Regions from separate parts of the Bacillus methanolicus genome, predicted to be linked through region 1. Evidence: riboswitches for the same ligand, from Rfam matches in the RefSeq annotation. Region 1 holds a riboswitch; the other holds the start of a gene.
What was found. Region 1 has a riboswitch for FMN ahead of C0966_RS08800 (ECF transporter S component). Riboswitches for the same ligand answer to the same signal wherever they lie in the genome.
Positions count from the first base shown of each region.

Region 2: it holds a riboswitch for FMN, as region 1 does, so the genes downstream of both, ribD (bifunctional diaminohydroxyphosphoribosylaminopyrimidine deaminase/5-amino-6-(5-phosphoribosylamino)uracil reductase RibD) here and C0966_RS08800 (ECF transporter S component) in region 1, are expected to answer to the same signal.

Region 1 covers NZ_PNFF01000001.1:1,749,683-1,755,409, reverse strand. The annotation lists gene C0966_RS08810 (histidinol-phosphatase) at 1-5, shown strand, start outside; gene serA (phosphoglycerate dehydrogenase) at 67-1,641, opposite strand; FMN riboswitch at 1,927-2,067, shown strand; gene C0966_RS08800 (ECF transporter S component) at 2,233-2,814, shown strand; gene C0966_RS08795 (ferredoxin) at 3,365-3,613, opposite strand; gene C0966_RS08790 (helix-turn-helix domain-containing protein) at 3,916-4,974, shown strand; gene C0966_RS08785 (RecQ family ATP-dependent DNA helicase) at 4,971-5,727, shown strand, end outside.
Region 2 covers NZ_PNFF01000001.1:1,546,454-1,552,180, forward strand. The annotation lists gene ribH (6,7-dimethyl-8-ribityllumazine synthase) at 1-271, opposite strand, end outside; gene C0966_RS07685 (bifunctional 3,4-dihydroxy-2-butanone-4-phosphate synthase/GTP cyclohydrolase II) at 290-1,483, opposite strand; gene ribE (riboflavin synthase) at 1,502-2,152, opposite strand; gene ribD (bifunctional diaminohydroxyphosphoribosylaminopyrimidine deaminase/5-amino-6-(5-phosphoribosylamino)uracil reductase RibD) at 2,133-3,251, opposite strand; FMN riboswitch at 3,406-3,554, opposite strand; gene C0966_RS07700 (redoxin domain-containing protein) at 3,658-4,224, opposite strand; gene C0966_RS07705 (hypothetical protein) at 4,462-5,253, opposite strand; gene C0966_RS07710 (GMC family oxidoreductase N-terminal domain-containing protein) at 5,596-5,727, opposite strand, start outside.

The sequences.
Region 1 (5,727 bases):
GGTAACAATAGCGAGGGGCTGACTCAAAGCATATGAGTCAGCCCCATTTATTGAATAGCTTATTAATTAAAGTATGATTGGATTAATGGATACGATATCATCCAGTTCCTGCAACAATTTAACCTTCTCATCATCAAGCGGTTTGTCACAAGATAAGATCATAATCGCTTCCCCACCGGCCTCTTTTCGGCCGACCTGCATCGTTGCAATATTAATATGATGGTCACCAAGAATTTTTCCGACCCGCCCGATTACACCCGGTCTGTCTATATGCTGAATATAGAGAAGATTTCCATCAGGGAAAAAGTCTATATTAAAATCATTGATATATACAATTCTTGGCCCATAATTCTCAATAAAGGTTGCTCTTATTGTATAATCACGTACATCGCCTTTAATTGTGACAGAAATACAATTCGAATAACCGAATGTATTCGAAGATATTTTTTCTCCGACTGTAACTCCACGTTCCTTTGCTGTAAGCATGGCATTCACTTCATTCACATTTGCATCAATCCTGTTTTCAAAAAACCCTGAAAGTAATGCTTTTGTTAAGTAGGAAGTTTCAAGATCGACAACTGAACCTGAATAAGTAACAGAAATTTCATTGACGCCTTCTTTGACGCATTGAGACAGCATCGATCCTATCTGTTTTGCTAAATGATGGAACGGCCGTATTTTTTCATATATATCTTTTGACATAGCCGGCAGATTAATTGAGTTTAAAACTGGTTTGTCTTCAAAAAACATCTTGACTTCTTTCGCAACTTGGGTTGCAACATTTAGCTGTGCTTCTTTTGTTGAAGCACCAAGATGCGGAGTAACAATCACATTGTCAAATTTAAATAAAGGATTTTCCCCTGGCGGCTCTGTTTCAAAGACGTCTAGAGCAGCACCGGCAACATGCCCGTTTGCAATAAACTTGGCAAGTGCCTTTTCGTCAATAATGCCTCCTCTGGCACAGTTCAGGAGATAAACACCTTTCTTTGTTTTGCTTAATGTTTGTTCATTTATAAGCCCTTTTGTTTTAGGAGTTAAAGGTGTATGCACGGTGATGATATCAGCATTCATTAATACATCATCGAGTGAACCTGCTATTATTCCCATTTGTTGTGCGCGTTCTTTTGTTAAAAATGGATCAAATACATGAACGGTCATGCCAAAAGCTTTTGCCCGTTTGGCAATTTCTGAACCAATCCTGCCCAAGCCGACAATGCCAAGTGTTTTACCATATAGCTCAGTGCCGACAAACGCATTCCTTTTCCATTCCAAATTTTTAACCGATTGATGAGCCTGTGGGATATTCCTCATCAATGACGCCATCATCGCAAAAGTATGCTCAGCAGCTGAAATCGTATTCCCGTCAGGAGCATTCACCACAATGATTCCCCGTTTTGTAGCAGCCTGGACATCAATATTGTCAACTCCTACACCTGCACGGGCAATGATCTTTAATGACGGCATTTTTTCCATCAGTTCTTCGTCTACTTTAGTAGCACTTCGTACTAATAGAGCCTCAACTTTGTCGAGAGGAACTTCCGGATCGTCCACTTTTTTCTGAATGATTTCGGCATCTTTCATTTCAAGCAATGGCGCTAGTCCTTCCTCACTGATCGAGTCTGATACTAAAATATAGTGCATTTCCATACCACCTGTCTATGTTTTGAAGAACAATTTTCTGCTATTTTACAAGACGAACATTTATCTGTCAATTTAAAATATTGTTCCGTTTTATATTGTAAACTTTTTAAAGTTTGAATGGACAATATTTATCACTTTTTTGAAATTTTTTTGAACTATCCAGAACTTAATGATTTCATTATTTAAAGAAAGAATGTTCGGTTTTTAATGCAATCCGAATTTTTAAGTTACAATACTTCCAAAAAATAATTTTTCTCAGTATAATAAGTTTTGAAAAATAATATGATCTATCTTCGGGGCAGGGTGAAATTCCCGACCGGCGGTGATGAGACATTCTCTAAGCCCGCGAGCCTAATCGATATGATTTAGGCAGGATTTGGTGAGATTCCAAAGCCGACAGTATAGTCTGGATGGGAGAAGATGGAGGTTCTGCGGACGTTCAAAAAATATAGGAATTTTGAACGTTTATTAAGTGTGCCTTCCAAAACTCCCTTAAGAGATTTCTTAAGGGAGTTTTCATTTTTAACGGGCTGCACTTAATGCTGAACCTTTCTTCCTTCAATGAGATGGATCTCAAAAGGAGAGAGGAACATGAAAAAATTAAACACGAAGACTCTAGTTACGGTGGGAATGCTCAGTACGATTGCATATGTATTGATGCTGTTGAATTTTCCGATTCCGCCATTTCCAAGTTTCTTATTGATCGATTTCAGTGATATACCTGCACTGATAGCTGCACTTGTATTTGGACCGGCTGCCGGGATACTTGTTGAATTAATAAAAAATATTCTGGATTATTTGATGAAAGGGAGCCCAACAGGCGTACCTGTAGGACATATTGCGAATTTTGCGGCCGGAATCATCTTTATCTTGCCGACCTGGTTTGTCTATAACAAACTTAAAACGAAAAAAGGCATGACTATTGCTTTGGTGACCGGAACTTTTGTAATGGCTGTCCTTATGAGTATTTTAAATTATTTTTTCATTTTGCCGGCCTATACATTTTTCTTAAACGCACCTGCAATGTCTGCTCCTGAAACGAGACAATTGATTGTAACGGCGATACTGCCATTCAATATTGTAAAAGGCTTACTTTTGTCAATCGTCTTTATGCTGATCTTCTCGCGCCTGCAATCGTGGATCGGCAAGCAAAAAGTTTATGAAAGTGCATAATAATACCACAGGGCAGCTTATTAAGACCAACAAAGTGTGCACCTAATAAGTTGTTCTTTGTACCCAAAAAGGATACCGGATTATAGGTGATCGAATGGTATAACAGATGATTGAGGGAGAATAGTCTTGATTCTCCCTTTTTTTATTGTTTAGGAAATTATAAATTTCATACGTTGTGTATAACTTTGAATGAAGTTTCGTAATCTGGCTCCACAAGGAACGCTACGGAAGCGATACTTCGCACGAAGAAAAGCGTTAGCTTTTCGAGGAGCGCCCAGCCCCTCGAGGTCACAAGCCAAATCACTCCAGAGTCTATCGACTCTTGCGTGATTCGTCTTGTGCTTGTCGGGGCTAAGCGGGGCGCTTCCGCTTTTTGTTCTTAGTTCATTCGGACAAATCCTTTGTTATTTGACCGAAATCTTACACAAGACAGAAGTACACAAAGTAAACCATGAAAAATTCTGGCAATAAAGATAGTTTCCATGAAAAATAAAAACCCCTTCTAAAAGAAGGGGTGCCAGTAACTTAACGATAAAGTTTTATCAAATTCTTATTCGAATTTTGTTGGGTCGCCATCGAATGGTTCGTCTGCAACTTTAATGGAATCAGTTGGACAGCCTTCGAAAGCATCCATCATATCATCGATCAAAACATCAGGAATTTCTACGATGCCTTGGTTATCATCAAGAGTTACATATGCAATGCCGTCGTCATCATAATCATAAATATCCGGCGCTGCAGCTCCACATGCACCACATGCGATACATGTTTCTTTGTCAACAATTGTATATTTTGCCATGAAAAAAAACCTCCCAGTTAAATAAACGAGTTATTCTATCGTCATCCATCTAAAATAATGGAGCCGTATTCCACAACCCTATTGTAAAACTGTGTAAAGAACTTTTCAATAGAAAATCTATTGAGAATGCTTATCATAACAAGGCTTTTTCATTTATACCTTTCTTGATAAAACATTAATCATATTCATGTTAAAATAAATGAACAGGAAAAGGATCAAATAAATTTTCTTACATTATTAATTATTACCAACAAAATGAGGAAAAGTCATGAAACATAAATTTTGTAAGGATAGGTGATGAAATGACGGCCACCTACCTGGAATTAATCATTTTATATTGCTTAAAAAAAATTAACGGAGAGAGAACCATTTATTCAATTTATCATCTCTTGAAAGGGAAAAAATCATCCCAGACGATACAGGATACCCACTTGTTTCAGCTTCATCCATTCTTTCAAGCTTTTCCATCTATTACAAGGATTGAGATTGAAGAAAAGGTTGGAAAATTTGAAAGAGATGGCTGGATTGAAAAAATGAATGACCAATATTTTTTTTTAACGGAAAAAGGAAGAGATATGCTTGATGAAGAATTTCGAAGAAAACCCGTCCCCGAATTTTTAAACGGGTGGAAATATCACAATGTCACGGAACTGTTTTGGGAGCGCCTGTCCCTTTTTATTCAAGTATGCTCGAACTTAATCAATCGCAAGCCGGATTTTGTTCCCGTCCATAAGAAAAAAGAAACTCTTGTCTGGCTGAAGAATTTTTTAGCGAAACAAGAAAAAGATCGATTCCACCTTTCTGAACAGCTTTACAAGGAGTTAACAGATTGTTTCGAAGCAAATCATCAAATCGACCCTGCCATCCTTGTCATAAGGTTCACCGGTTATAACAGAATTGGGCTAACGGAAAACCAAGCAGCTGAAAAACTGGGAATGGAACAGACATATTACCGCGTATCTTTCCTAAACCTTCTTCACTATATGATTGAAACGATTACAAAAAGACCTGCCAGGTTTCCGCTATTACACTTCATTATACCGGAGGCAGGCAAATTCGTACCGCTTACCAATTCGGCAAAAAAGACATATGAGCTTCTTAATTCCGGCATGCCGATGGAAAAAATAGCGCGAGTAAGAAATTTAAAAAAGAGCACGATTGAGGACCATATTGTGGAAATTGCTTTAAATATGAAAGATTTTGATATCAGTCCTTATGTAGATCAGTCAACTCAAAAAAACATTTTAGAAGCTTCTGGAAAAGTTTCATCAAAACAGTTGAAGCACATCCGTGCACATGTGGAAAATGCCAGTTATTTTGAAATTCGATTAGTCCTTGCGAAATATGGTGATCAACAATGAAACTAAATGAATTACTTATGAAATATTTTCATTTCAACTCCTTTAAACGGGGGCAAAAGGAGACGATTGCCTCTGTTTTAGAAGGAAAAGATACTTTGGCAATGCTCCCGACAGGTACCGGCAAATCATTATGTTATCAGCTTCCCGCTTATATTTTGCCTGGACAAGTAGTCATCGTCTCACCTTTATTATCGCTTATGCAGGACCAGGTTGAGCAAATAATGAGGCGGGGGGAAAAGCATGTTGTTGCTCTGAATTCATTTCTCTCACCGCTTGAAAGGAGAGACGTCCTTTCCGGTCTGGAAAAATATAAATATATCTTTGTTTCCCCTGAAATGTTGAATATGGATTATATTGTTAAACGATTACAAATGATCGATATATCATTATTTGTTGTGGATGAGGCCCACTGCATTTCTCAATGGGGATATGACTTCAGACCGGATTATCTTACACTTGGAGAAATAAGGGAAAAATTAGGGAATCCATTAACTCTAGCTTTAACAGCCACTGCAACAAAAGAAGTCAGAAAGGATATTAAAGATTCCTTGCGTATACAAATTTGCAATGAATTCATCTATTCCGTTGACCGTCCAAATATCGCTTTGGCGGTTGAAAAAGTCGAAGATCACAAAGAAAAGAATGAACGTGTATTAGAGATTGCAAGGGAATTTCAAGGCCCGGGAATCATTTATTTTTCATCGAAAAAAATGGCTGAACAGATGGTTTCTTTCTTAAAGGAGAAAAATATCG
Region 2 (5,727 bases), 200 kb from region 1:
CAAAGTGAGGCGTTGCACCGCGGATGACTGTGCCCAGTGTAATGACGGCGTCATATTGACCGCTTTCGGCAAGTTTTTTTGCCACAAGCGGAATTTCAAATGCCCCCGGTACCCAAGCGACTGTTATGTCATCTTCATTTACTCCATGGCGGTGCAATGCATCTTCAGCACCACTTAACAGTTTAGCTGTAATGAATTCATTAAATCTTCCAACAACAATCGCAATTTTAAGACCTGTTCCAATTAAATTGCCTTCCAGTACTTTTTTCATATTCTTCTTCTCTCCTTGCTATAATTTAAGTAAATGTCCAAGCTTTGTCTGCTTTGTTTGCAAATATCGCTCGTTTTCTGCCTTTACCGGCATTTGGATCGGCACCCTTTCCGTCACTTCGAGCCCATACCCTTTTAAACCGGCAATTTTCCTCGGGTTATTCGTTAACAGCCTCATCTTCCTGACGCCGAGATCACGAAGCATTTGGGCTCCAATTCCATAGTCGCGGAGATCGGCCTGAAAGCCAAGCTTATGGTTGGCTTCCACAGTGTCATAGCCTTCTTCCTGAAGTTTATAGGCTTTCAATTTATTAATAAGGCCGATTCCTCTGCCTTCCTGCCTCATATAAAGAAGTACCCCTTTACCTTCTTGCTCGATTTGCTTAAGAGCTGCCTCAAGCTGCGGACCGCAATCACACCGATAAGAACCAAAAACATCTCCTGTTAAGCATTCCGAATGAACTCTGACAAGAATCGGTTCATTTCCATCGATTTCGCCTTTTATTACAGCGATATGCTCTTTTCCGTCCAGTATGTTCGTATAGCCGACTACTGAAAAACTGCCGAATTCGGTCGGCAATTGGATTTGTACTTCTCTTTTTACTAGTGAATCGTGATCAAGCCGATACTGGATTAAATCCTGGATCGTAATTATTTTCAAGCCGAATTTTTCTGCAATCTCCTCTAACTTAGGCACGCGTGCCATCGTGCCGTCTTCATTCATGATTTCGCAGATGACTCCGGCAGGTTTGGCGCCGCACAGTCTAGCTAAATCAACAGCTGCTTCCGTATGGCCGGCCCTTCTTAACACACCGCCTTCTTTGGCGACAAGTGGAAAAATATGGCCCGGCCGTTTAAAATCAAATGGCGACGCATCATCTTCAAGCATCTTTTGAACTGTCAATGAGCGTTCAAAAGCACTGATTCCTGTTGTTGTATCCATATGGTCAATACTGATCGTAAAGGCCGTTCCATGCGTATCCGTATTGACATCACTCATTGGATTCAATTGTAATTTTGAGGCCAATTCCTCTGTAACAGGAACACAAATTAGCCCCCTACCCTCTTTTGCCATAAAATTAATTACTTCCGGGGTTGCATATTCGGCAAGTACTACAAAATCGCCTTCATTTTCCCTGTCCTCATCATCGCAAACAATTACTACTTTTCCTTGTCTCAAGTCTTCCAGCGCTTCTTCGATTTTATGGAACATTCTGTTTCCACCTTTCATTTACATAAAGCCATTTTCTCTTAAAAGATCGAGTGTGACCCTGCTGTTTTTATCCTGCCCGTTTTTCTTTTCCATAATTGAATGGATGTATTTTGCCAGCATATCGAATTCGATGTTCACCTTTGCACCCGGCTCTTTCATACCGAGCACGGTTTCACTATATGTGTGCGGAATTAACGAAACCGTTATTACGTTATCTTTTATTCCAAAAATCGTTAACGATGTTCCATCAATGGCTATTGAACCTTTTAACATTGTATATACCGTCCCTGAAGGCGGCACATCAATATCCACATAAACAGCATTGTCCTTTTTCTCTTTACGGAGAATTATTCCGGTTCCATCCACATGGCCCGTAACAAAGTGCCCGCCAAAACGTCCATTCGCTGCCATCGCTCTTTCAAGGTTTACGCTTGAGCCCGTTTTCAATTCGGCAAGTGTTGTAGAATGGTACGTTTCCGGCATGACATCAACGGCAAAAGAAGACGAAGTATAATCGGTTACGGTTAGGCAAACACCGCTTACGGCAATACTGTCTCCAAGGTTTACATCTTCAAGGACTTTTTTGCCCTCAAGGACGATTCGTAAAGCTTCCCCGCTCTGGGTGATCCTTTGCACCTTTCCTATTTCTTCAACTATTCCTGTAAACATTTTTATCACCGTCCGTTCTTATCGGTTTTGCGGTTATTTTAATATCCGGGCCGATACGCTCTACAGAAGTGAACTCAAGCTTTTCAGCCTCCCGAACAAAGTCCAGGCCTTCACCGCCAATTGCCGGAATCGCATCAATGCCTCCGATTATTTTCGGTGCCACATAAAAAATCAGCTGCTGAAATGCTCCAGCTTTCATAAAGGAAGCATGAACCTTTGAACCGCCTTCTACAAGTACGGACATGATCCGCCTTTTGCCAAGCACCGTTAAAAGCTCATTAATATCAATTCGGTCTGTCGATAGCGGAACAACTTCTGTTCCTAATTCTTGCAGTTTGCCAGCTTTTTGCCGATCGAGTTCATTTCCGGTTATAATGATCGTTTTCGCAGTCTTATCTTTTATCACATTCGCATCAAGTGGAATTCGCAGATGTGTATCTAAAATAATTCGAATGGGATTTTTTCCGCCTCGGGGCAATCTGGTGGTTAAGAGAGGATTATCTTTTAGGACGGTTTGAATGCCGACGAGAATCGCGTCGTGTTCATGGCGTAATTGGTGGACATCACTTCTGGCTTGAGTGGATGTAATCCATTTGCTGTCACCTGTTTTTGTTGCTGTTTTTCCATCTAATGTGACAGCTGCTTTTAATGTGACATATGGCTTTCCTGTTTGAATGAAATGAAAAAACGGTTCATTGATAGAATTCGCTTCTTCTGTGCCGACACCCACTTCAACCTCAATTCCGGCCTGCCTTAATTGCTTGACTCCTGATCCGGCAACGAGCGGGTTAGGATCTAAAGTGGCAACGACAACTCTTTTGATTCCTGATGAGATAATCAGCTCGGTACATGGCGGGGTTTTTCCATAATGGCTGCACGGCTCAAGTGTTACATACAGATCCGCACCTCGTGCATTTTCGCCTGCTGTGCGAATGGCGTGAACTTCTGCATGCGGCGTCCCTGCTTTAAGATGGGCGCCCATTCCGAGAATCTCGCCATTTTTCACAACAACCGCCCCCACTGTTGGATTGGGGCTTGTTTGGCCGACGGCAGCACGTGCCATGGAAAGCGCCAATTTCATATACTCATAATCCTGCATGCCTGAGAACCATTCCTCCTTGTTTTTTACATAGCCAGAATCGAGAAATGACACCACTCATTTTCAATAAAAACGAAATCCCCGTACACGAACATGTACGGGGCCCAAATACGCATGCCTAAATAAGCGTTAAAAAGGAGATTTTTTAACGCAAAACTTCCTTCTCCCATCCAGACTTTAACTGTCGGCTTTGGAATTTCACCAAATCCACCGTTTCCGATTTAATCGAAAACGGGTCACGGGCTAAAGAGGACATCCTCTATCACCGCCGGTTAGGAATTTCACCTGACCCCGAAGGAAACCCTATTCGATTTTAAAGTTATTCTAACATATTATAGGTCTTAATTAAAATGAAAAGTTTATGAATAAATAATTTGAACTAAATATATTAGAGACTCTCTTGAATTTATGGAAGTCTCTTTATTTCTTTTTCAATAAATTGTTCATTCATTTCACCTATAATTCTGCTGCGAATGACGCCGTCTGAATCAACAAAAAAGCTTGTCGGGTATGATAATACATCATACATGGATGATACTTGATTTTTTTCATCCATTGGAACCGGAAAAGTCAAACCATGTCTCTGAATAAAGCGAACAGGATCCTCTTTTCTTTTTTCAGTAACTGTTGAATTAACTGCTATAATCACAAAGTTTTCGTCTTTATATTTTTCATAAAGCTTCTGCATATGCGGCATTTCTTTTTTGCATGGCGGACACCAGCTGCCCCAGAAGTTAAGGAGGACTCTTTTTCCCTTGAAATCAGCAAGCTGAATTTCATTTCCGTTTATATCAGCAAGGGTAAAATTGGGAGCCTTCTTTCCGACGTCTATTCCTTCCGGCAGCTGATCCGGGTTTTTGATCTTCTCATATTTCTCAATTTTTGGTCTTTGGTTTTTCTCACGGACCAATGTTTGATCTGCTATAAATAATAGGAGAACAGCAGCTGCTGCGAAAATTAGCCATTTCTTCATAATTGAGGCACCTCTTTTGTTGGAAACATGAATGGCTGTTTTATGAACCGGTTTTCGGCTTTATCGACCAGTTTTGGTGATTTATCGACCACTTTCCATGGTTTATCAACCAGTTTGCAAATTTATCGACCAATTTTCGAATTCGACCACCTTACATTTTTTATCAACCAGTTTGCAAATTTACCGACCATTCACAAATTCCATCATACTATATCTATGAAAAACGCGGAATCGATGTTAATGATTTCGATATCTGTATTGTTGGACGAGGAAACTGATAACGGCAATTTTTTCTTCCTTTGTTGCCAGGTGATGAAATGAAATAATCGGTGTGTTTGGATCTCTGAAATATTTTCCCCATTCAAGCGGCATCCAGCCTTTTTTATATTCACAAACAGCTTTCCCTGCTTGGTTATAAAAATTTATCTCCTCGTTCAATTCCGAATGAATCGAACAGAACATTTTTTTCCTATCTCCTAAAGCAAATTCGCCTTTCTTTCGATTCTTTCTTAAATACAGACCTAATAATTCATCGTTTTCATAGATCTTAATGTATCTGTCTTTCCCGCTTCCAACATGTATGCGTGCCGCTAATTCTCCTTTTTCATTATACAAACCGTACATGCCTGAAAACAGCCTGTCCATAAAATATGGCAAAAACCATCTCCATTGCCAAAACCGCAAATCTTTCACTTCTCCTAATAATTTGCCGCTCGGGGCATACAGTAACATTCTCAAAGATGGGGCGGGCAAATAAGCTATCAGCATATGATTTGTTTCAAAAAGCGTTTCAGTTATGTTTGATTCCGGAGAAATTTCCACAGCTTCTTGAAATCTTTTCTTCACAATTAAATAATTTTGATAGCAAAAAAAGCTATAAATCATAAATGGAAGTGTCAACACTAGTATTGGCAGATTGTGATCAACAACGAGCCATATGATTAAAAAAACAAACGGCGGAATACAAGCTGCCAAGCTTGCATTCAATGATACTTCAGCATATTTCTTGTAATATTGTTGTATATCCATTAAAGATTCTCCCTTGAGCAATTCAAATAGAGGACTATTACCAGTCTATTAATCCACTGAGAAAAACATGAGAGTTGTAAAGGATTTAAATATATTAAATTTATCAAATTTGATTGAAAAAAATTTAAGTGCAAACCTTTTATGCAGATGTAAATTGGGAGGACGAGTAAGAAGTATTCCCTTGGCGGTATTTGCTCACACGAATAAAATGAACTATTTTAATGAGGCTGACCCATTAGTGCGCCGGCTCTCGTCCGCAGTTACAAAATATTGCAGAACAATGAGACACCCCGGTACTTCGTTTTGGGTCAGCTTTTATAGGAAATGTTTAAACGAAAAGCTTCAACTAAAATATTTATTTGCTATTTTTTCAGCTGTTCGTGTAGCTAGAGCTTGAGTGGTCAACGTCGGATTCGGTCCTCCAATCCCGTTAAAATGAGCGCTATTGTCAGCGATATAAAGCCGTTTAACTTG